4 regions of the Streptomyces sp. NBC_01622 genome follow, and region 2 is predicted to be linked to each of the others. Evidence: riboswitches for the same ligand, from Rfam matches in the RefSeq annotation. Region 2 holds a riboswitch; each other region holds the start of a gene.

Region 1 (5,357 bases), 7.9 Mb from region 2:
CACCGGGGACGCGCTGCTCGCCGTCCAGCGCGAGTACTTCCACCGCTGGGGAGTGGTACCGGCCGACCTGTTCGCGCACCCCGCCCGAGAGGCCCTCACCCCCGTCACGGCCCTCTTCGTCCACGGCAGCTGGATCCATCTCCTCGGCAACATGCTCTTCCTCTACGTCTTCGGAGCGATGACCGAGGAACGGCTGGGCCGGGTCGAGTTCACCCTGTTCTACGTGGTCTGCGGCTATCTGGCGCTGCTGGGCTACGCGCTGGCCAACGCCGGCTCCGCGCAGTCCCTCGTCGGCGCGTCCGGGGCGATCTCGGCGGTCCTAGGGGCGTTCCTGTACCTCTTCCCCCGGGCCCGCGTGACGAGCCTCCTCCCCTTCCTCTTCTTTCTGCCCCTGCGCTTCCCCGCCTGGGTCGTGCTGCCGTTCTGGGCGGCCCTCCAGTGGCTGGCGGCGGGCCGGGCCGCGCAGGGACCGGGGGTGGCGTACCTCGCCCACCTGGTCGGCTTCACGCTGGGCTTCGGTTACGCGTGGGTGCGGTTCGGCCGTACGACTAGAGTGAAACCCGCCCCAGCAACGGTCCCCGAGGGAGAGAACCAGCCGTGATCACCGCGATCGTCCTCATCAAGACCAGCGTGGACCGGATTCCGGAGATCGCCGAGTCGATCGCCGCGCTCGAATCCGTGAGCGAGGTCTTCTCCGTCACCGGTACGTACGACTTGATCGCGATGGTGCGGGTCCGGCAGCACGAGGACCTGGCGGAGGTCATCCCCGGGCGGATCAGCAAGATCCCCGGAGTGGAGGGGACGGACACGCACGTGGCGTTCCGGACGTACTCCCAGCACGACCTGGAGGCGGCGTTCGCGATCGGGCTGGACTCCTAGCGGGCGTTGAGCCGCTTCCACAGGGTGACCAACGCGCCCCAGTTCACGACCTCCCAGGCCGGTAGGTCGGTGCGGCGACCATGACCGCCTCGCAGGGAGAGCCGGGCGTCCCGCCGCTTCGGCCACCACGACGACGGCACGGACCAGTCGGGCAGATCGGCATCGAGCCGCGGCTCCCGCAGGTCGGCCCACCGGTAGGCCGACAGCCCGCCCGGGACGAACAAGCCGTCCGCGTCGGCGGTGAGGGGGCCGAAGGTGACCTGCCTCCCCGCTTCGAGACGGTCCAGCAGGGCGGGCACCTGCGCGTCCGCCATCCGCTGCCGGAGGTGCTCGACGACTGACCGTATCCGCTGGTTCTCGGGGCGGTCCTGGTCCGCCGAGCCGACCTGGATCTGCCACTCGTCGACAATGAAGGCCTGTTCCACCCCGTCGGCGAAGCGCAGCCGGTGCCGGTGGCCGCAGCCGTACCAGCCGACGCCGTGTCGCTCGTCCTGTCCGACGGTCACGTCCATGGTGGAGCGCCAGTGCGTCACGTCCGCCCAGCGGCGGGGCCGCCCGTCCCTGGATCGTCACACGGCCGGCACGCAACGGCCGTCCTGCGTACGGTAGTTCCACTTCGCGCCGTCGGTCACGAGCTCCCGTACGGCCGACACGAAGCGCTCGACGTGCTCGTCCGGGGTGCCCGCGCCGAAGCTCACGCGGATCGCGTTGAGGGACTTCTCGCCCGGGGCGGCCTCGGGGGCACCGCACTCGCCCTGGGTCTGCGGGTCGCTGCCGAGCAGGGTGCGTACCAGCGGGTGGGCGCAGAAGAGGCCGTCGCGGACGCCGATGCCGTACTCGGCGGAGAGGGCGGCGGCGAAGTGCGAGCTGTTCCAGCCGTCGACGACGAAGGAGAGGACACCGACGCGCGGGGCGTCGTCGCCGAACAGCGACAGGACGCGGACTGCCGGGACCTCGGCCAGGCCCGCCCGCACCTTCTCGATCAGGTACTGCTCGCGCGCGACCAGCGTGTCGAAGCCGGCCTCGGTGAGCGCCTTGCAGGCCGACGCGATGGAGTAGGCGCCGATGACGTTCGGGGAGCCGGCCTCGTGCCGGGCGGCGCTGTCGTGCCACTCGACGTCCACTCCCCCGTCCTCGCGCCGGGTGACCTTGCGGCTGGCGCCGCCGCCCGCGAGGTAGGGGTCGGCGGCCTGGAGCCAGTCGGCGCGGCCGGCGAGGACTCCGGAGCCGAAGGGGGCGTAGAGCTTGTGGCCGGAGAAGGCGATCCAGTCGACGTCGAGGTCCTGGACGGACACCGGGTGGTGCGGGGCGAGTTGGGCGGCGTCCAGGACGGTCCGGGCGCCGTGGGCGTGCGCGGCGGCGGCCAGTTCGCGGACCGGCCACAGCTCGCCGGTGACGTTCGAGGCGCCGGTGACACAGACCAGGGCCGGGCCGTACGGGTCTCGGGCGGCGAGCGCCTGCTCCAGGGTCTCCACGGCCTGGCGCGGGGTGCGCGGGGCGTTGAGGTAGGTGACCCGGGCGTCCTTCCAGGGCAGCAGCGACGCGTGGTGCTCGGTCTCGAAGACGAAGACCTGGCAGTCGGCGGGGAGGGCGGCGGCGAGGAGGTTGAGGGAGTCCGTGGTCGAGCGGGTGAAGATCAGCTGGTCGTCGGCGCGGCAGTCGAGGAACTCGGAGACGGTCTTCCGCGCGTTCTCGAAGAGGTCCGTCGACAGCTGGGAGAGGTAGCCGGCGCCGCGGTGGACGCTGCCGTAGTACGGGGCGTAGGCCGCCACGTCGTCCCAGACGCGCTGCAGGGCGGGGGCGCTGGCCGCGTAGTCGAGCGCCGCGTAGGTGACTTCGCCACCCGTGACGAGCGGGACGGTGACATCCCGGCCGAGAACGGGCAGCTGGGCACAAATGGTCTGAGCGGCGGCAGCGGTGGAGACAGACATGGCGAACTCCTGTGAGAGGCAAGACGGAACCACCGTGCGAACGCGCAGGGCTCAAACACGGAGGAGGGTGAAAGGGGGTATGCGGAGGCGGGGCTCGACGCCCTATCGCATTCGCTTGCTCACAGAGGGCTCCCTCGATGACCAGGACCCCTGGTGTCTTTCGAGGGGCCCGCGCTTGCCGCAGACCTCGCTGCCTACGGCCTGGTCTTCACCCGGGGCACCCCGCCACGGACGGAGGGTTGCCGGACAGTCGGCCGGGGCCTCATGACTGTCACTCATGACCTGGTCAGAAAACCTACGTGAGGTGATCGTCGTCCCGCAACCCGTGTCCGGATCGCGGGACGACGACCGCTATACCGCTACGCGTTGGTGGCAGCCGCCCAGCGCTCCAGCGTCCGCTTGGCGGCGCCCGAGTCGATCGACTCCGCGGCCTTCTCCATCCCGCCCCGGATCCGGTCCGCCAGCGGCCCGTCCCCGCGCTCCAGCGCCACCAGGGCAGCCGCCGAGTTCAGGAGTACGGCGTCCCGCACCGGGCCCGTCTCGCCGTCCAGGAGACGGCGGGCGACACCCGCGTTGTAGTCGGGGTCGGCGCCGCGCAGGGCCTCCACCGGGACGAGTTCGAGGCCGACGTCCCGGGGGTCGAAGGACTCCTCGGTGACCTTGCCGTCGCGGACGATCCACACCCGGGAGGTCGCGGTGGTGGTCAGCTCGTCGAGGCCGTCGTCACCGCGGAACACCAGCGCCGAGGAGCCGCGTTCGGCGAGCACGCCCGCGATGAGCCCGGCCATGCGGGTGTCGAAGCAGCCGACCGCCGACGAGGTGACCTTCGCCGGGTTGGTGAGCGGGCCGAGCAGGTTGAACGCGGTCGGAATCCCCAGCGCCCCCCGGACCGCGCCGACGAACCGCATCGAGGGGTGGAACTTGGCCGCGAAACAGAAGGTGATCCCGGCCTCCGCCGCCACCCGCGCCACCTGCTCGGTCGGCAGGTCCAGATTGATGCCGAGCTTCTCCAGCACGTCGGAGGAGCCGCTCGCCGAGGACGCGGCCCGGTTGCCGTGCTTGACGACCTTCGCGCCGGTACCGGCGATCACGATCGCGGACATCGTCGAGATGTTGACCGTCCTGGCCCGGTCGCCGCCCGTACCGACGATGTCGACGGCCGGCCCCGGGATGTCCAGCGGCTTCGCGTGGGCGTACATCGTCTCGACGAGACCGGTGATCTCCTCGACCGTCTCGCCCTTGGCCCGCAGCGCCACCAGGAAACCGGCGACCTGCGCGTCCGCCGCCTCACCGCTCATCATCCGGTCCATCGCCCACGCCGTGTCGGCGGTGCTCAGGTCCTGTCCGGCCAGCAGCGCACTCAGTACGTCGGGCCAGGAACGGGCCGCCGCGGTGTCGCCTCCAGCGGGGGTCACAGCGCTCATACGGCCGCTCCTGGGTGTCGTAGAAAAATGGTTCAACGATGTGCCCCCACCCTATCCAGCGCGGGACATGGCGAAGGGCCCCGTCCGGTGTTCGGACGGGGCCCTTCGACTGTGGCGTGGCGACGCCTCAGCGATCAGTGGTGGCCGTGGCCGCTCGTGATCTCCTTGTACTCCTCGACGGTGGGCTTGGGGATCTGGGACTCCTCGCCGTAGTACGCCTCGCTCAGCTTGGCGCGCAGCTTCTCGGAGCCCTTCACCTTGCGCTCGACACCGTTCTCGTCGACCGTCGCGCCGATCGCGGCCGGCACGTACTGCTCGTGCGCGGTGAGCGTGTGCAGCGCGTCCTGGCTGAGCGGCTCGTGCACCTCGATGAACTCACCGTGCGGCAGGCGCTTGATGATGCCCGACTCGCGGCCGTGCAGCACCTTGTCCCTGTCCCGGCGCTGGAGACCGAGGCAGACCCGCTTGGTGGCGATGAACACGAGCACCGGCACCACGAAGAAGCCGACACGCACGAACCAGGTGATCGAGTTGATCGACAGGTGGAAGTGCGTGGCCCAGATGTCGTTGCCGCCGCCGACGAGCAGGACGAAGTACCACGAGATCCACGCGACACCGAAGGCCGTACGGGTCGGGACGTTGCGCGGGCGGTCCAGGATGTGGTGCTCGCTCTTGTCGCCGGTGACCCAGGACTCGATGAACGGGTAGACCGCGATCGCGACCAGGACCAGCGGGAAGATGACCAGCGGGATGAACACGCCCAGGACGAGCGTGTGGCCCCAGAGGTTGATCTCCCAGCCCGGCATCGTACGGATCAGGCCCTCGGAGAAGCCCATGTACCAGTCGGGCTGGGCACCCGTGGACACCATGTCCGGACGGTAAGGACCCATGGCCCAGATCGGGTTGATCGAGGCGATCGCCGCGACGGCCGCGATGACGCCGAAGACCAGGAAGAAGAAGCCTCCGGCCTTGGCCATGTAGACCGGCAGCAGCGGCATGCCGACGACGTTGTTGTTCGTCTTTCCGGGGCCCGCGAACTGCGTGTGCTTGTGGTAGAAGACCAGGATCAGGTGGCCGACCACCAGCCCGAGCATGATGCCCGGCAGCAGCAGGATGTGGATCG
Region 2 (5,357 bases):
CCAGGGCCAGGGAGAGGAACAGTGCCGGGATGGAGAGGAGTACGTCGACGAAGCGCATCAGTACGTCGTCGATCCAGCGGCCCACGAAGCCGGCGACCAGTCCGATGAGACTGCCCACCACGAAGGCGACCGCGACCGCGATGAGGGTAGCCTTCAGGGAGAGTTGGGCACCGTGGACAACTCGCGAGAGCACATCGCGGCCCAGTTCGTCCGTGCCGAACCAGTGCGCGCCGCTCGGGCCCCGGAAGTTCTGCGACGGTACGCCCGTCAGCGGGTCGCGCGAGGTGAACAGGCCGGGCCAGAACGACGCCAGCACCACCAGGACGAGGACCAGGACCGACAGCAGCAGCCCGGGGCGGCGCACCACGAACCGCAGGACCCGGCGCGCGTCGACTCGGCTCGCCGGCCCGGGGCCGGCCCCCGGTTCGACCGGCCGCGCGATGCCGAGCGCGGCATCGGCGGCGGTGTCGTCGACAAGACCCTGACTCATGCGGCCACCGCCTTCCGGCCCGAGGCCACCACGATCCGCGGATCGAGCAGCGGATAGACGAGGTCGACGAGCAGGTTCGTCAGCACGAAGATCAGCGCCCCGAACACCACCACGCCCTGGACCAGTGGGATGTCCTGGGCCGTGACCGCGGCGGCCGTCACCCGGCCGAGGCCGTCACGCGAGAACACCGTCTCGACGACCACCGAACCGGCGATCAACTGCCCCACCAGCAGGCCGACCACGGTCAGCGCGGGCAGGGACGCGTTGCGCAGGGCGTGCCGCAGATGGACCCGCCACCGCCCGGCACCCTTGGCACGCGCGGTCTCCACATAGGCCTGGTCCAGCGCGGTGAGCAGGCTCTTGGCCAGCACCTGCGCCACCTGCGCGCCGGTCGGGATCGCCAGCGTCAGCGCCGGCAGGATCAGCCCCCGCAGCCCGTCGTTGCCGAAGGCGGGGAACCAGTGCAGGCGGAAGGAGAACGACTCGACAAGCAGCAGCCCCACCCAGAACGTCGGGACCGACACCCCCAACGGCGGCAGGGACAGCAGCAGTTGACGCAGCCATCGGCGGGAGGTGTAGGTCGCCACGACCGCCAGTCCACCGCCGAGGAGCACGGCGAGGAGCAGTGCGGCACCGGTCAGCTGGAGGGTCTGCGGCAGCGCGTCGGCCAGCGTCGAGGACACCGGCCGACCGGTGGAGACCGAGTCGCCGAAGTCCCCGCGCACCGCCCGGCCGAGATAGTCGGCGTACTGCACCAGAATCGGCTTGTCGAAGCCGTACTCGTGGCGCAGCGCGGCCAGTTGGGCCGGGTCGACCGTCCCGGAGTCCATTCCGGCACTGGCCATCGCCGTGACCGGATCGCCCGGCAGGAAGTCGAGGACCAGGAAGGACACCGTGTAGGCGGCCCACAGCACCCCGACCGCCTGGGCGAGCCGTTTGATCGCGTAGCGGCGCATGCGTCAGCCGATCCAGGTGTCGTGCAGCTGGATCCGGCTGGAGGCGTCGAAGTTGAGGTTGTGCACCTTCTTCGCCACGCCGATCTGGGTCTGGAGTTCCACCACCGGCACGTCGTAGGCGTTCCGCACGATCAACTGCTGGGCCTGCTCCACCAGTTGGCCGCGCCTGGTGGTGTCCGTGGTCGCCGCCTGCCCGGTCAGCGCGGTGTCCAGCGGGGTCGCGGGAAGGCGGTAGAAGTTGGCCAGCTTGGTGGAGAAGGAACTGCGCAGGATGTCCGGGTCCGCGCGGGTCACGTTGCTCCATGCCGCGTCGTAGTCGCCGGACTGAAGTGTCGGGGCGAGCTGGGTGACCTGGAGCTGCTTGAGCGTCAGGCCGACGCCGACAGCCTTGAGTTGCTGCTGGATCAGCTCCAACGCGGGCTGGTTCGTGGCCGAGTTGGGAATCCAGTCGACCGCGAGGCTCAGCTTCTTGCCGTCCTTCGTCCGGATGCCGTCGCTGCCGACCTTCCAACCGGCCGCGTCCAGCAGGGACTTCGCCTTGGTCGCATCGGTTGTCAGGTCCGAGGACAGGTCGGCGTAGTCGGGTGTGGTGTGTGCCAGGACGCTGGTCGCGGGCCGGGTCCCGGTCGGGAACACCGTGTCGGTGATCTGCTTGCGGTCGATGGCGAACCCGATGGCCTGGCGCACCCGCGCGTCCTTCAGAACCGGCCGCGAGTTGTTGAAGGCCAGGCCGAACACCACGCCCGGATTGGCCCGCCGCTGAAGGGTGACCTGACCGCCCTTGAGAGCCGCCTCGTTGGCCTTGCCGACGCTGCTGATCGCGTCCACCTGACCCGACTGGAGGCTGCCGGCCCGAACTCCCGCCTCGGGTACGACCTTGAAGACCACCTTGTCGAGATAGGCCTCGCCGCTCTTGGTCCACCGTGGGGAACCCCAGGCATAGCCGGTGCGCTTGACGAGCGTGATCGACTGGTTCTGTACGTACTGCTTCAGCACGAAGGGCCCAGAGCCGACCACCCCCTGGCTGCACTTCTCCTGCGGCGACTTCTTCGCACTCGCCGACGACTCGATGCCCAGCGAGTGCGTCGAAGTGGCTTGCAGGAACTGGGCGTTGGGCTGCTGGAAGGTCACCTTGACGGTGAGCGGATCGACCACGGTCGTGCTCTTCACGCCACTCAGATAGCCCTCGGCGAGGGTCCCCAGCGCGCCGAGCTTCGGCACCGCGTCGAAGTTGTCCTTGACCACCTGAGCGGTCAGCTTGGACCCGTCGCTGAAGGTGACACCCGATCTGAGATGGAAGGTGAACGTCGTCGCGTCGGAGCTGATGTCCCAGCTCTTCGCCAGCCACGGCACGATCCTGCCGGTCTCGGGGTCCTGGTCCGTGAGGGAGTCCACGATCTGGCGCACCGAGTAGATGGTGTCGTTGCTGGCCACCTGCTGCGGGTCCACGCAGCCGGCGTCGGAGCCCACCGCGAAGGTCAGGGTGCCACCGGACCTGGCCTGTCCGCCGCCGGCGTCGGAGCCTCCGCCACCCGATCCGCAGGCGGTCAGTAGGAAACTGGTGGTCAGAAGGGCGGCCGTAGCCGCTCGTCGAGTGGTTCGGGAGACCGGATGTGCTGTCACGGAGAGGTGCTCCTACTCGTGTCACCGCGTGCACACGGACCTGCGCGGACCGTGGCTGGACGCGGACGGTGCCGACCCCGGCGGGGGCGGGACTCATGAAGCGTGGAAAACGCGTCGACCTGCGCGGGGCACACCCGCGCACATGTCGACCCGTGGGAGAAGGGGGGAAGAGGCCCGTGCGAGACGGGCGACCACAGCTGTCAGCTTCGAAGGCCGGACAGATGTCAGCCCTGAAGGCCGGACTCGGTCAGCTGTGACACAGACAGCTGGTGAAGCGCTGCAGGTCGATGTGGCGCCGGCGCGAGAGCCGGGAGAAAACGACGGCGTCGTGACAGGAGGCACTCGGGCCGTAGCTGTTGAGCACGCCGTCCTCCATATCCGGGACCCCGGTCACGGGGTCGCGCGTTCGCAGAGCCATCAGCGTCCCCGCCGGGCGTTCGCCCTGAGCGCCCCACTGCGTCGGGGGGTTGCCGGTCAGCCGACCGGGATTTGACGCTGACACTCAATGCCGCTGTTGATCGTATGGAGCCGTGTCGCCGTGCGTCAATGCCGGGGCAGAGGTGCGGAGTCGGCGAGGTCGTCACCGCAGCCTCACCGGCACCTTCCCTCACAGAGCAGGTGCCCGGTGTGTCGGCTAGGCTGCCGCACCGGCCCGGAACCGTCCGGCTGCGGATCGCACTGCGCCCGGCCGACCGGATTCCGTGGCTGTTCTCCCGGCGTGATCTCCGCCCTCCCTCACTCGGCCGCGAGGCGTTCATCGCCCCGCACGGCGGCCTTCACCACCCCGGCTCGAACCGGGGTTCCTGTCACACCTCACACCGAACTGCCGCCTGCCGTCTGCCAGTTCCAGCCGAGCCGTTCGCGGTCGGCCCCCACGTCACGACGAACCAAGGACCCGCCATGCAGCGATACATCCTCACCGGTGCGCCCGGCGCCGGAAAGACCACGATCCTCCGTCGGCTGAGGGCGGACGGGTTCGACGTCGTCGAGGAGGCGGCCACCGCGGTCATCGCGGGCGAGCAGGCCGAGGGGGACGCCGAGCCCTGGACCCGGCCGGCCTTCGTCGAGAAGGTGGTCGACTTGCAGCGCCGACGACAAATGAAGTCCGCGACGCGAAACGTGACCCACCAGATCTACGATCGATCCCCGGTCTGCACGCACGCCCTCACCAGGTACTTGGGCCGCCCCGCTCCGACGCCGCTCCTCGGCGAGATCGAACGGATCACCCGCGACCGGATCTACGAACCGCAGGTCTTCTTCGTCCGCAACATCGGATTCTGCGAACCCACCGACGCCCGCCGGATCAGCTTCCAGGAGTCGCTGGTGTTCGAGCGGATCCACGAAGAGAGCTATCGGCGGTTCGGCTACGACCTCGTGGAGGTGCCGGCCGGTGACGTGGCCGACCGAGTGGCGTTGATCGCGGACACCATCGCCCGACTCACCGTCCGAGGCACGTGACCGCGGGGCCCGATCGGCGGCTCCGGGAGGGTCCGGCCACCGCGGCGGGCGATGTCCGTGGTCGTCTCACCGCTCGGGACGCGTGGTGGACGCACCTTCCCGGGTGTGCTTTGATCCGGCCATGGACACCACTGGCCAGGCACACACGGTGCTGCTCGACCCTTTCTGGGTGAGCCGCCGCGCCGACCAGTTCTGTCGTTGACCTTCGCGCGACGACCTCGACCTCGCCCCTTCCTCCCTCCGCCCGCTCTCGGCGCATCCCCCGGGTCTGTCGTCAATCGAACGTCCCTGTACGACAGTTGACGCGCGCACCGCCGTGTCCGGGTCTGCTGCCGCCGCGAAGGAACCCATGGCACAGCCCACCGCCCTCCCCGTCATCGACATCTCCCGCTTCCGGGATCCCGGTACCGACCGTGCCGCCTTCCTGGGCGAACTCCGGTCCGCCGCCCACGAAGTGGGGTTCTTCTACGTCACCGGACACGGCGTTCCCGTATCCGTGCGGGACGAGATCCTGCACGCGGCCCGCTCCTTCTTCGCACTGCCGGACGAACAGCGGCTGGAGATCGAGAACGTCAACTCGCCCCAGTTCCGCGGCTACACACGCACCGGCACCGAGTACACGGCGGGCAGCGCCGACTGGCGCGAACAGATCGACATCGCGCGGAACGGGAGGCGATCCCCACCGGACCGGGCGATCCCGACTACCTCCGGCTCGTCGGCCCCAACCAATGGCCGTCCGCGCTCCCGGAGTTGCGGGACATCGTGCTGCGCTGGCAGGCGGAGGCGCTAAGGGTGAGCCGCGAGGTCCTGCGCGCCCTCGCTGCCGCGCT
Region 3 (5,357 bases), 4.9 Mb from region 2:
CGGATCCGCACTTCGCGGATCCGGGTCAGACCTCACCCCCCACAGGATTGGGGGCGTGCGCCGGAACGCGTCGACCGCGGCCGAATGTATCCGTCCAACTGCCGTCTGCAACAGGTCAATCCGACGAGAATTCCGGGCAGGACCGGTCGGGAATTTACGGAGAATTCGTCCGACTTCAGGGCAAGTCGGGCCCGATAAAGGCAATATAAGGCGCAAAAGACCTGCACACTTTGGCTACTTCTCATCGCACGCGGAGCCGGTACTCATATGCGTTCGGCATGCGGAGTGGAGCGCGTTCCCCAACTGTACCCCGCTCAACCATAGAGAATTGCCCCCTCCGCTTCTCTCACGGAGGGGGCAATTCGATGAACTCTTGGTAATCGACGTTACCTAGGGTAACGATCAGCCGCCGGCGACGGCCGGAATGATCGAGACGCCGGCCCCGTCCGGGGTGGCCGTCTCCAGCCCCTGCTCGAAGCGGACGTCGTCGTCGTTGACGTAGACGTTGACGAACCGGCGCAGCTTCCCCTGGTCGTCGAGGACGCGGGCGGAGATCCCGGTGTGGTTCTTCTCCAGGTCCGAGATGACCTCGGCGAGGGTCGCACCTTCGGCGGTTACTTCGGCCTGCCCGCCGGTGTAGGTGCGCAGGATGGTGGGGATGCGGACACTAACGCTCACGATGAAACCTCCGGTCAGCTTCTTTTTAGGGGCGCGGGGCACTGCGCGACCAGCCCCCACCGGCCCGCAGACGAACAACGACGCTAGGACGCGAGCCCAGCTTCCCTGAAGGACTCAAGACTCGGGCGGATCGTCGCGGTGAGCCCGGTACCGGCAACCGCGTCCAGCGTCTTCAGACCGTCCCCGGTGTTCAGCACGACAGTCGTCAGCGTCGGGTCCAGCAATCCGTTGTCGATCAGCTTCTTCGCCACGCCCACGGTCACCCCGCCCGCCGTCTCCGCGAAGATCCCCTCGGTCCGGGCCAGCAGCTTGATCGCGTCGACGACCTGCTCGTCGTTGACGTCCTCCACCGCTCCGCCCGTACGCCGGGCGATGTCCAGCACGTACGGCCCGTCCGCCGGGTTCCCGATGGCGAGGGACTTCGCGATGGTGTTCGGCTTCTGCGGGCGTACGACGTCGTGCCCGGCCTTGTAGGCGACGGACACCGGCGAGCAGCCCTCCGCCTGGGCGCCGAAGATCTTGTACGGCTTGTCCTCGACGAGCCCGAGCTTGATCAGCTCCTGCAGACCCTTGTCGATCTTCGTGAGCTGGGAGCCCGAGGCGATCGGCACGACCAGCTGGTCGGGAAGCTTCCACCCGAGCTGCTCGCAGATCTCGTACGCCAGGGTCTTGGAGCCCTCCGCGTAGTACGGCCGCAGGTTGACGTTGACGAAGCCCCAGCCCTCGCCGGCCGGGTCGCCGATCAGCTCGGAGCAGAAGCGGTTCACGTCGTCGTAGTTGCCCTCGATGCCGACGAGCTCGCCGCCGTAGATCGCGGCCATGACGATCTTGCCCTCTTCCAGGTCGTGCGGGATGAACACGCAGGAGCGGAAGCCGGCCCGGGCGGCGGCGGCACCGACCGCGCCGGCGAGGTTGCCGGTGGAGGAGCAGGAGAGGGTGGTGAAGTCGAACGCGCGGGCGGCCTCGATGGCCTGGGCGACGACGCGGTCCTTGAAGGAGTGCGTCGGGTTGCCGGAGTCGTCCTTGACGAACAACTTGCCCGCGTCGACGCCCAGTTCGCGGGCGAGGTTGTCGGCCTGGACGAGCTTGGTCCAGCCGGGGTTGATGTTCGGCTTGGTCGCCACGTCGGCGGGGACGGGCAGCAGGGGCGCGTAACGCCAGATGTTCGCGGGGCCCGCTTCGATCTGCTTGCGGAGCTCTTCGGTGTCGTAGGCCGAGAAGTCGTAGGCGATCTCCAGCGGGCCGAAACACTCCTCGCAGGCGAAGACCGGGCCGAGCGGGACGCGGTGGCCGCACTCGCGGCAGGACAGCGCGGCGGCGGGGCCGAGATCAACGGTGCTCGTGGGGTTCGGATCCGCGGCGGTCGTGTCCGTCTTCGCGGAGTTCGTGGTGCTTGCAACAGTCTGCGCAGCCATGGAGGCGAGGCCCTTTCTCCTCATCTTCCTCACGACGCATCTCGCCGTGAGACGGATTTGGCACCTTCCCGAGCCGGGAGCCTCACCACGTCAGCGTGTACCTGCGTGACAAGACCGGCTGGAGGGTTGCCGGGGCTTCATCGGGCCGTATCCCTCTGCCCCTCTGGATGAGCGGTGTTCAGTTGTGTATGCGATTGTCCCGCCGACGGCCCCCGACATGCGATGGTCATCAGCGTTGTTCAAGACTGTAACCGAAGGCCAGGACAGTTGAGTGAGCCGTCCGAACCGCGAGATGGATCACAGACTCACTGTCTGTGACCAGCCCTCGCCGAGAGAACGCAGAGGAGCCGCGCAACGTGCTGAAGGAAGTCGAGCACTGGCTGAGCACCCGCTCCTGGTCCCTGACCGATCGGCCGCTCCACAAGATTCTGGCCGCGAAGCACCGCACGGGCCAGTCGGTCTCCGTCGTGCTGCCCGCACTGAACGAGGAAGCGACGGTCGGTGACATCGTCGCGATCATCCGTCACGACCTCATGCAGCAGGTCCCGCTCGTCGACGAGATAGTCGTCGTCGACTCCGGGTCCACCGACCGCACCTCCGAGGTGGCCGCCGCGGCGGGCGCCCGGGTCGTGCACCGGGACGACATCCTGCCCCGCATCCCCGCCGTGCCCGGCAAGGGCGAGGTGCTGTGGCGCTCGCTGCTGGTCACCAGCGGCGACATCGTCTGCTTCATCGACGCGGACCTGAAGGAGTTCTCCTCCGACTTCGTCACCGGGATCGTGGGCCCGCTGCTCACCGACCCCGGCGTCGACCTCGTCAAGGCGATGTACGACCGCCCGCTGGGCGGCGCGGCCGGCCAGGGCGGACGCGTCACCGAGCTGATGGCCCGCCCGCTGCTGAACATGCACTGGCCTCAACTGGCCGGATTCGTGCAGCCGTTGGGCGGCGAGTACGCTGCCCGCCGCTCGCTGCTGGAACAGCTCCCGTTCCCCGTCGGCTACGGCGTCGAGCTGGGCATGCTCGTCGACGCGCTGCACCTGGTGGGCCTGGACGCCCTCGCCCAGGTCGACGTGGGCGTGCGCAAGCACCGGCACCAGGACGGGCAGGCGCTGGGCCGCATGGCCGCGCAGATCTACCGCACGGCACAGCTGAGGCTGGCCCGCGGGCATCTCATCCGGCCGTCCCTCACCCAGTTCGAGCGGGGACCGGAGGGTTTCGAGCCGCGCACGTACTCCGTGGACACGGAGGAACGGCCGCCGATGGCCGACATCACCGAGTACCAGTCGCGCAAGGTGGCGTAGCCGGCGCGGGGGCGGACGGCCGTATACGGACCCGTCCGGTCCGTTGTGACCCGTCCCTACGTTTGAGTGTTTCCGGGCCGGGCTAGGTTGTGCCGTATGGCTTCTACGTCGTCCACGTCGTCCGCGTCCGGTGCAGCTCAGGTGCTCGTCGCGTCCAATCGCGGTCCGGTCTCGTACGAGGTGGGCGACGACGGTTCGCTGCGCGCCCGGCGCGGCGGCGGCGGGCTGGTGTCCGGGCTGTCGGCGATCGGGCCGGACGCGGGGGCGCTGTGGGTGTGCTCGGCGCTGTCCGACGGCGACCGGGAGGCGGTCCGGCGGGGCGTCGGCGAGGACGGAGTGCGGATGCTCGCCATTCCGGCCGACGTGCACGCCGACGCGTACAACGGGATCGCCAACTCCGTGCTGTGGTTCGTCCACCACATGCTGTACCAGACCCCGCTGGAGCCGGTCTTCGACGCGGAGTTCCGGCGCCAGTGGGCGTCGTACGAGACGTACAACCGGGCGTTCGCCGAGGCGCTGGCGGAGGAGGCGGCCGAGGGCGCGGCGGTGCTGGTGCAGGACTACCACCTGTGTCTGGTGCCCGGGATGCTCCGTGAGCTCCGTCCCGACCTGCGGATCGGGCACTTCTCGCACACGCCGTGGGCGCCGGTGGAGTACTTCGCGATGCTTCCGGACGACATCCAGGTGCGGCTGATGGAGGGCCTGCTCGGGGCGGACCGGGTCGCGTTCCTGACCTGGCGGTGGGCTACGGCGTTCGAGAACTGCGTGCAGGGGCTCGACCCGTACAGGTGGCTCCCCCAGTGGCCGTCGGGTGCGCCGCGTTCGATCGAGCACCTGGAGAAGGAGCGCATCACCCGCAGGACGCTCATCGGTGTCCACGGGCTCGGCGCCGACGCCGAGTTCCTGCACGCGCGCTCGCACCAGGCGGACGTCGAGGAGCGGATGGCCGCGCTGCGCGAGGAGATCGGCGAGGGCCGCAGAACCATCGTCCGGGTGGACCGGACCGAGCTGTCGAAGAACATCGTGCGCGGGCTGCTGGCGTACCGGCAGCTGCTCGACGACCACCCCGAGTGGCGGGAGCGGGTCGTGCACGTGGCCTTCGCCTACCCGTCCCGGCAGGACCTCGCCGTGTACCGGGACTACACGGCCGAGGTGCAACGGGTCGCGGACGAGATCAACTCCCTTTACGGGACGCCCGGTTGGACCCCGGTCGTCCTCCACGTCAAGGACGACTTCGCCCGCTCGCTGGCCGCGTACCGGCTCGCCGACGTGGCCCTCGTCAACCCCATCCGCGACGGCATGAACCTCGTCGCCAAGGAGGTCCCGGTCGTCTCCGACGAGGGCTGCGCGCTGGTCCTCTCCCGCGAGGCGGGCGCCTTCCAGGAACTGGGCAAGGACGCGATCGCCGTCAACCCGTACGACGTGATCGGCACGGCCAACGCCCTCCACGAGGCGCTCATCATGCCCGCCGAGGAACGCGCCGAGCGGACAAAGAGGCTGGCCGCGGCGGCGACGGCGCTGCCGCCGGCCCAGTGGTTCCTGGACCAGCTGAACGCACTGCGGGATCAGGCGAGTTGAGCGGCCGCCGCCGACAGCGAGGCTACGGTCCCGCCGGGCAGCGTCCGCCGCGTCGCTACGGTGGGCCCGGCCCCCTCCACCGACATCGGCCCCGATCAGCGCAGTTGATCACGACGCACGGGCGGCGGAGCGTCGAGGCCGTCGGCCGGGGACACCCGGGCCGCCGCGACAACCCGGCCCAGCGCCCGCCAACACCCGCGCACGATCAGCGAAGTTGAGCATCGAGCCCCGAAGCGCCGACAGCGGGGCTACGGTCCCGCCGGGCGGCGTCCGCCGCGTCGTTGCGGTTGGCCCGGCTCGTCGCCGCCGACGCGGGCCGCAGGGCCGGACGCCCTGCCCGACCTCCTCCGCCAACACCCGCCCCGATCAGCCCAGTTGATCACGA
Region 4 (5,357 bases), 9.6 Mb from region 2:
GGCCTGGAACCAGGGCGACGACCTGTACTCGTACGACAGCCGCCGCTTCATGAAGGCAGCCCAGTACGTCGCGAAGTACAACAGCGGCAGCGACGTGCCCTTCACCACCTACACCTGGGGGACCGGGCAGAGCTGCGCCCAGTCGTCCCAGACGGTGATCTCCTCCTCCTCGCGCGGCCAGATCCGGCCGGTGTGGGCGATGCTCCACTTCCACTACAACCGCCGGATCAGCCTCGACGACAAGTACATCTCGGCCATGTACTACAACCTCGTCGCACCCGAGGGCGGGGGAGGTGACTACGGCTCCGACAGCGGCGGCTACGACCAGCTCGGCTTCGGGACCCTGATGTACGCGAAGTAGCGGCCCGGCATGTCCACGGGTCGGGATCTGTGCCCGACCCGTGGACGCCCTCTTGACCCCGGGCGACGGTGGATCGACACTCCAGTAGGGAATCCTAGTGAACAGGTAGGGAAACATGGGGCGCCTTGAGCCGGTCACCACCAGCCGAGTGGACCGTTCGCCCCTTCTGACCTCCCGCCGTCACATCGATCTGCTGCGGGTCTGCAGCGCCATGAGCCCACTGCGCTGAGTCCCCTCCACCGTTCGACGACGCTTCCGCCGCGCGTACGTCCACGCGCCCGTACCCGGGGAGTCCCATGTCCGTCACGCCTCTCGCCGCCGTCCCCTCACCCCGCTCCGCCCCCCAGTTCCGGGGCCGGATCGGGCGCGACGCGCGCAGCGGGCACTACGCCGTCCCGCGCCGCTACCGCCTCCACCTGTCCACCGCCTGCGCCGACGGCCTGCGCATCGCCGTCACCCACAGCCTGCTCGGCCTCCACGAGAGCTGTCCGGCCGTGTTCCTGTCCGCCGTACCCGACTGTCCGAGTGGTGGACACTCCGCACTGCGCCCGCTCTACGAGGCGAGCGCCCACCGCTACTCCGGACCGGCCACCGCGCCCGTACTCAGCGACGACTGGTCCGGCCGCATCGTCAGCACCCACGCCCCCGACATCACCCGCGACCTCGCCCGGCACTTCGGCCAGGGCGGACCCCAGCTCTACCCGTGCGGCGCCGAGTCGGAGATCGAGGCCGTCGAGCGGCTCTGCGCACAGGGCATCGAGGACGCGGCGCAGCGCGCCGGCGCGGCCGGTGGCGAACAGGCGGAACGTGACGAAGCCCTCGGCCGACTGCTGGAGACGCTGGGCTCGCTCGACCGCTGGCTGGACGGCCGCGAGCACATGATCCGCGACGAACTCACCGCCGCAGACGTCGAGTTGTGGGTGACGCTGGTGCAACTCGACACCGTGCACCGCTACCACCTGGACGCCGCGGCCGTGCAGCGCATCGCCGACCATCCCCACCTGTGGGCCTACGCCCGCCGACTGGCCGCGCACCCGGCCTTCGGCGCCCATCTGGACCTCGACGGCATCGCCCGCCGCCACCACGCCCGCTGCCAGGGCCTGGAGGCCGCCGGTGCCGCCGTCCAGATCCTGGACTGGGCAGCCCATGCCGCGGACGAAACGGGAGCTTGCCGCAGTTGAGGGGCGTCCGCACCATCCACTTGGTGGACGGCCGTTGACATTCGTTCGGGCAATTGTCTTAACTTGCGGCCAGAACGGTCATGAGTGTCAGCGACAAGCCCTGGCTTGCTGACCGGCAACCCTCGCACGCGGTGGGGTGCCCCAGGTGACGACCGGACCGGATGACGTTTCGGTAAGCGCGAGGCCCTGCGGGGCCGGAACAGTGACAGGTGACGCCATGTACGCAGCTCCCAGGACGGCCATATGCCGCCCGCAGGGCTGCGTACGGTCGTACGCCAACCTGTTCGTCGCCGACCGCGCTGTCGATCTGCTCCGGGTCAGCAGCGCACTGTGTACCGCCTCGGGCCGCGCCCGCTGTCGGGCCTGACGACCAGTCGGCCGACGCACCTCTGACGCACACCCGCTCCCGCCGGTGTGCCTGCCCCTTCCCCGCCCCCGGTCCCGTGCACCCGCGCGTGCCGTCCGCCGTCGCGCGTCCACCGCCACGGACCGGGGTCTGTGAACCCGCCGGAGCCCACCATGAGTGAACCCCCAGGCACCACTGTGTCCCTGGCCGACGCCCCGTCCGCCGACGCCCCGTCAAAACCCCTGACGGCACAGCGAGTTCAGCCGCTGCGCCGACCCGGCCGGTGGATCGTCACGCTGGTCGTGCTGGTGCTGATCGCCCAGTTCGTCCACGGACTGGTCACCAACTCCTTCTACCAGTGGGACCGCTTCGGCTACTGGTTCCTGCGCCCGACGATCCTCGACGGACTCGTCATCACTCTCGAAGTGGCCGCGCTCAGCGCGGTGTTGGGCCTCCTCGGCGGCATCCTGCTCGCCCTGGCCCGGCTGTCGAAGAGCCCCGTGCTGCGCGCCGCGAGCTGGACCTATGTGTGGGCGCTGCGCTCCATCCCGCTCATCGTGGTGCTGATCTTCCTCTACAACTTCAGCGCCCTGTACCAGACGCTCAGCATCGGCGTCCCCTTCGGACCCGCCTTCTTCTCCTTCGACGAGTCGAAGCTCGCCACCGACATGGTCGTCGCCGTCGTCGGACTCAGCCTCAACGAGGCGGCGTACGCGGCCGAAGTGGTCCGCGGCGGCATCCTCTCCGTCGACCAGGGCCAGCACGAGGCCGCCTCCGCCCTCGGCCTCCCCAAGGGCTACCAGTTCCGCAGAATCGTCTTCCCGCAGGCGCTGCGCTCCATCACCCCGAACTACGTCAACCAGCTGATCGGCCTGATCAAGAGCACCTCGCTGGTCTTCTACGTCTCGCTGCTCGACCTGTTCGGCTCCGCGCAGACGATGGGCTCCACCTACCCCGGCGACATCGTGCCGCTGCTCCTGGTCGTCACCGTCTGGTACCTGATCCTGACCAGCGTCGTGTCCGTCATCCAGTTCTACGTCGAGCGCCACTACGCCCGGGGCGCCACCCGCTCCCTGCCGCCCACCCCGATCCAGAAACTCCGCAACGGTGTCACCGATCTGCGGGCCCGCATCCGCAGGGAGACCGCCGTATGACCACGAACACCGTCGAACCGCTGGCGGACATCACACCCGCCGCCGTAGAGGTGCACGACGTCCACAAGTGGTACGGCGCCCACCGGGTCCTGGACGGCGTCGACCTCACGGTGCGGCCCGGCGAGGTCACCGTGATCCTAGGCCCGTCCGGTTCCGGCAAGTCCACGCTGCTGCGGGTCATCAACCACCTGGAGAAGCCCGAGATCGGCTACGTCAGCGTCAACGGAGAGCTGATCGGAGTGCGGCAACAGGGCGGCAGGCTCAAGGAGTTGAGCGAGCGCGCCATCCTCGCGCAGCGCAGCCGGATCGGCTTCGTCTTCCAGAACTTCAACCTCTTCCCGCACCTGACCGTCCTCGACAACGTCGCCGCCGCCCCGGTCGCCACCGGCAGGCTCGGCAAGCCCGAAGCCCTGGAACTGGCAAGGGAGTTGCTGGGCCGCGTCGGTCTCGCCGAGAAGACCGGCGCCTACCCGAGGCAGCTCTCCGGCGGCCAGCAGCAGCGCGTGGCCATCGCGCGGGCCCTCGCCCTGCGGCCCGGCGTCATCCTCTTCGACGAGCCGACCTCCGCCCTCGACCCCGAACTCGTCGGTGAAGTCCTGTCCGTCATCAAGGACTTGGCGACCAGCGGCACCACCCTCGTCATCGTCACCCACGAGATCGGCTTCGCCCGCGAGGTCGCCGACCGGGTCGTCTTCATCGACGGCGGAAAGATCGTCGAACAGGGCCCGCCCCACGAGGTCCTCGACAAGCCACAGCACGAACGGACCAGGGACTTCCTCAGCAAGGTCCTCTGAGCTTCACCTCTTCACCTTCGACAGCCCCGAACACCGAGCCTAGGAACAGCCATGTCTACGCCCAGCCTTCGCAGCAGAATCACTCGCGGACTCACCGCGGGAACCGTCCTCGCTTCCCTCGCCGGTGGTCTCGCGGCCTGCGGCGGCGACAGTGACGCGGCCACCACGTCCGGCGGTGCCGCCTCCGGCACGGTCACCGTGGGCGCCTTCTCCCTCGGTGCCGCCAAGGAGGCGACGCTCAAGGTCGCCGAAGTGAAGTCGATCAGCGCCGAGTTGCCCAAGGCGACAGCGAAGAGCGGCAAGCTGGAGGTCGGCGTCGGCTTCCTGCCCGCCGGCTCCCCGCCGCTCGGCTACGTCGGCTCGGACCAGAAGACCCTCACCGGTTCCGAGACCGACATCGCCCGCCTGGTCGCCGCCGTCCTCGGCCTCAAGCCCGAGCTGAAGAACTCCACTTGGGAGAACCTCTTCATCGGCCTGGACAGCGGCAAGGTCGATGTCGCCTTCTCCAACGTCACCGACACCGAGGAGCGCAAGGCGAAGTACGAGTTCGCCTCCTACCGCGAGGACAACCTCGGCTTCGCGGTGAAGGCCGACAACTCCTGGAACTTCGACGGCAACTACGAGAACCTCGCCGGCAAGACCGTCGCCGTGGGCGCCGGCACCAACCAGGAACGGATCCTCCTGGAGTGGAAGAAGAAGCTGGCCGCCGAGGGCAAGAAGGCGCTCACCGTCAAGTACTTCCAGGACAACAACAGCACCTACCTCGCGCTGGCCTCCGGGAAGATCGACGCCTACCTCGCCCCGAACCCCTCGGTCGCCTACCAGGTCTCCTCGACCAAGGGCACGGCCAAGGCGGTCCGCAACGCGGGCACGTACTCCGGCGCCGGATCCTCCCTCCAGGGCCTGATCGCGGCCACCGCGAAGAAGAACAGCGGCCTCGCCAAGCCCCTCGCGGACGCCATCAACTACCTGATCAAGAACGGTCAGTACGCCAAGTGGCTGGCCGCCTGGAACCTCTCCAACGAGGCCGTCGCCAAGTCCCAGGTCAACCCGCCCGGACTGCCGCTCAGCGACTCCTGACCCACCCTCCCGGCAAGGGGACCCCGCCACAACCCGGCGGGGTCCCCGACCCGTGCGACCAGTACCGGAGCCGTCACCCGATGTCTTCCACCGCCAGTCTCGAAACGACCACCTCCCACGTCCTGGACAACCCGGCCTGGGCCGCGCTCACCGGCCCGCACGCCCATCTCGCCGAACGCGTCGGCCGCGCCGCCCGCTACCCCGTCGACGTGGCCGGCTTCCACGCCATCACCGACAACGACGATCCGCGCGCCTGGGCCGACCTGGCCACTCTCATCGGCCCCGGCGGAACCGCCGCCGTGCGCGGAGTGGGCGAGACCCCGGACGGCTGGGAGATCGTCCGCTCCGGACAGGGCGTCCAGCTCGTGGACACCGGTCTGCGGGCCGAGCCCGACCCCGAGGCCGTCCGCCTCGGCGCCGACGACGTGCCCGAGATCCTCG

Evidence for each region. A riboswitch is a leader RNA that binds a small molecule or an ion and turns the genes downstream of it on or off. The one in region 2 is predicted to bind S-adenosylmethionine.
Region 1: linked by a shared signal. The riboswitch ahead of OH768_RS38080 (aminotransferase class V-fold PLP-dependent enzyme) and the one ahead of OH768_RS01295 (putative leader peptide) in region 2 are both predicted to bind S-adenosylmethionine.
Region 3: linked by a shared signal. The riboswitch ahead of thrC (threonine synthase) and the one ahead of OH768_RS01295 (putative leader peptide) in region 2 are both predicted to bind S-adenosylmethionine.
Region 4: linked by a shared signal. The riboswitch ahead of OH768_RS45680 (amino acid ABC transporter permease) and the one ahead of OH768_RS01295 (putative leader peptide) in region 2 are both predicted to bind S-adenosylmethionine.

Annotation. Positions count from the first base shown of each region.
Region 1 is NZ_CP109293.1:8,226,559-8,231,915, reverse strand. It holds gene OH768_RS38095 (rhomboid family intramembrane serine protease) at 1-601, shown strand, start outside; gene OH768_RS38090 (Lrp/AsnC family transcriptional regulator) at 598-879, shown strand; gene OH768_RS38085 (hypothetical protein) at 876-1,412, opposite strand; gene OH768_RS38080 (aminotransferase class V-fold PLP-dependent enzyme) at 1,449-2,810, opposite strand; SAM riboswitch class IV at 2,977-3,093, opposite strand; gene trpD (anthranilate phosphoribosyltransferase) at 3,170-4,234, opposite strand; gene OH768_RS38070 (cytochrome bc complex cytochrome b subunit) at 4,369-5,357, opposite strand, start outside.
Region 2 is NZ_CP109293.1:281,751-287,107, reverse strand. It holds gene OH768_RS01310 (ABC transporter permease) at 1-490, opposite strand, end outside; gene OH768_RS01305 (ABC transporter permease) at 487-1,446, opposite strand; gene OH768_RS01300 (ABC transporter substrate-binding protein) at 1,450-3,069, opposite strand; gene OH768_RS01295 (putative leader peptide) at 3,317-3,445, opposite strand; SAM riboswitch class IV at 3,467-3,579, opposite strand; gene OH768_RS01290 (AAA family ATPase) at 3,970-4,527, shown strand; partial or broken gene OH768_RS01285 (isopenicillin N synthase family dioxygenase) at 4,877-5,357, shown strand, end outside.
Region 3 is NZ_CP109293.1:5,147,518-5,152,874, forward strand. It holds gene OH768_RS23200 (MoaD/ThiS family protein) at 403-678, opposite strand; gene thrC (threonine synthase) at 762-2,093, opposite strand; SAM riboswitch class I at 2,111-2,267, opposite strand; gene OH768_RS23210 (glucosyl-3-phosphoglycerate synthase) at 2,450-3,394, shown strand; gene OH768_RS23215 (trehalose-6-phosphate synthase) at 3,491-4,972, shown strand.
Region 4 is NZ_CP109293.1:9,846,998-9,852,354, forward strand. It holds gene OH768_RS45665 (alginate lyase family protein) at 1-361, shown strand, start outside; gene OH768_RS45670 (putative leader peptide) at 477-590, shown strand; gene OH768_RS45675 (glutathione S-transferase C-terminal domain-containing protein) at 658-1,542, shown strand; SAM riboswitch class IV at 1,619-1,727, shown strand; gene OH768_RS45680 (amino acid ABC transporter permease) at 2,062-3,042, shown strand; gene OH768_RS45685 (amino acid ABC transporter ATP-binding protein) at 3,039-3,836, shown strand; gene OH768_RS45690 (ABC transporter substrate-binding protein) at 3,888-4,916, shown strand; gene OH768_RS45695 (GNAT family N-acetyltransferase) at 4,997-5,357, shown strand, end outside.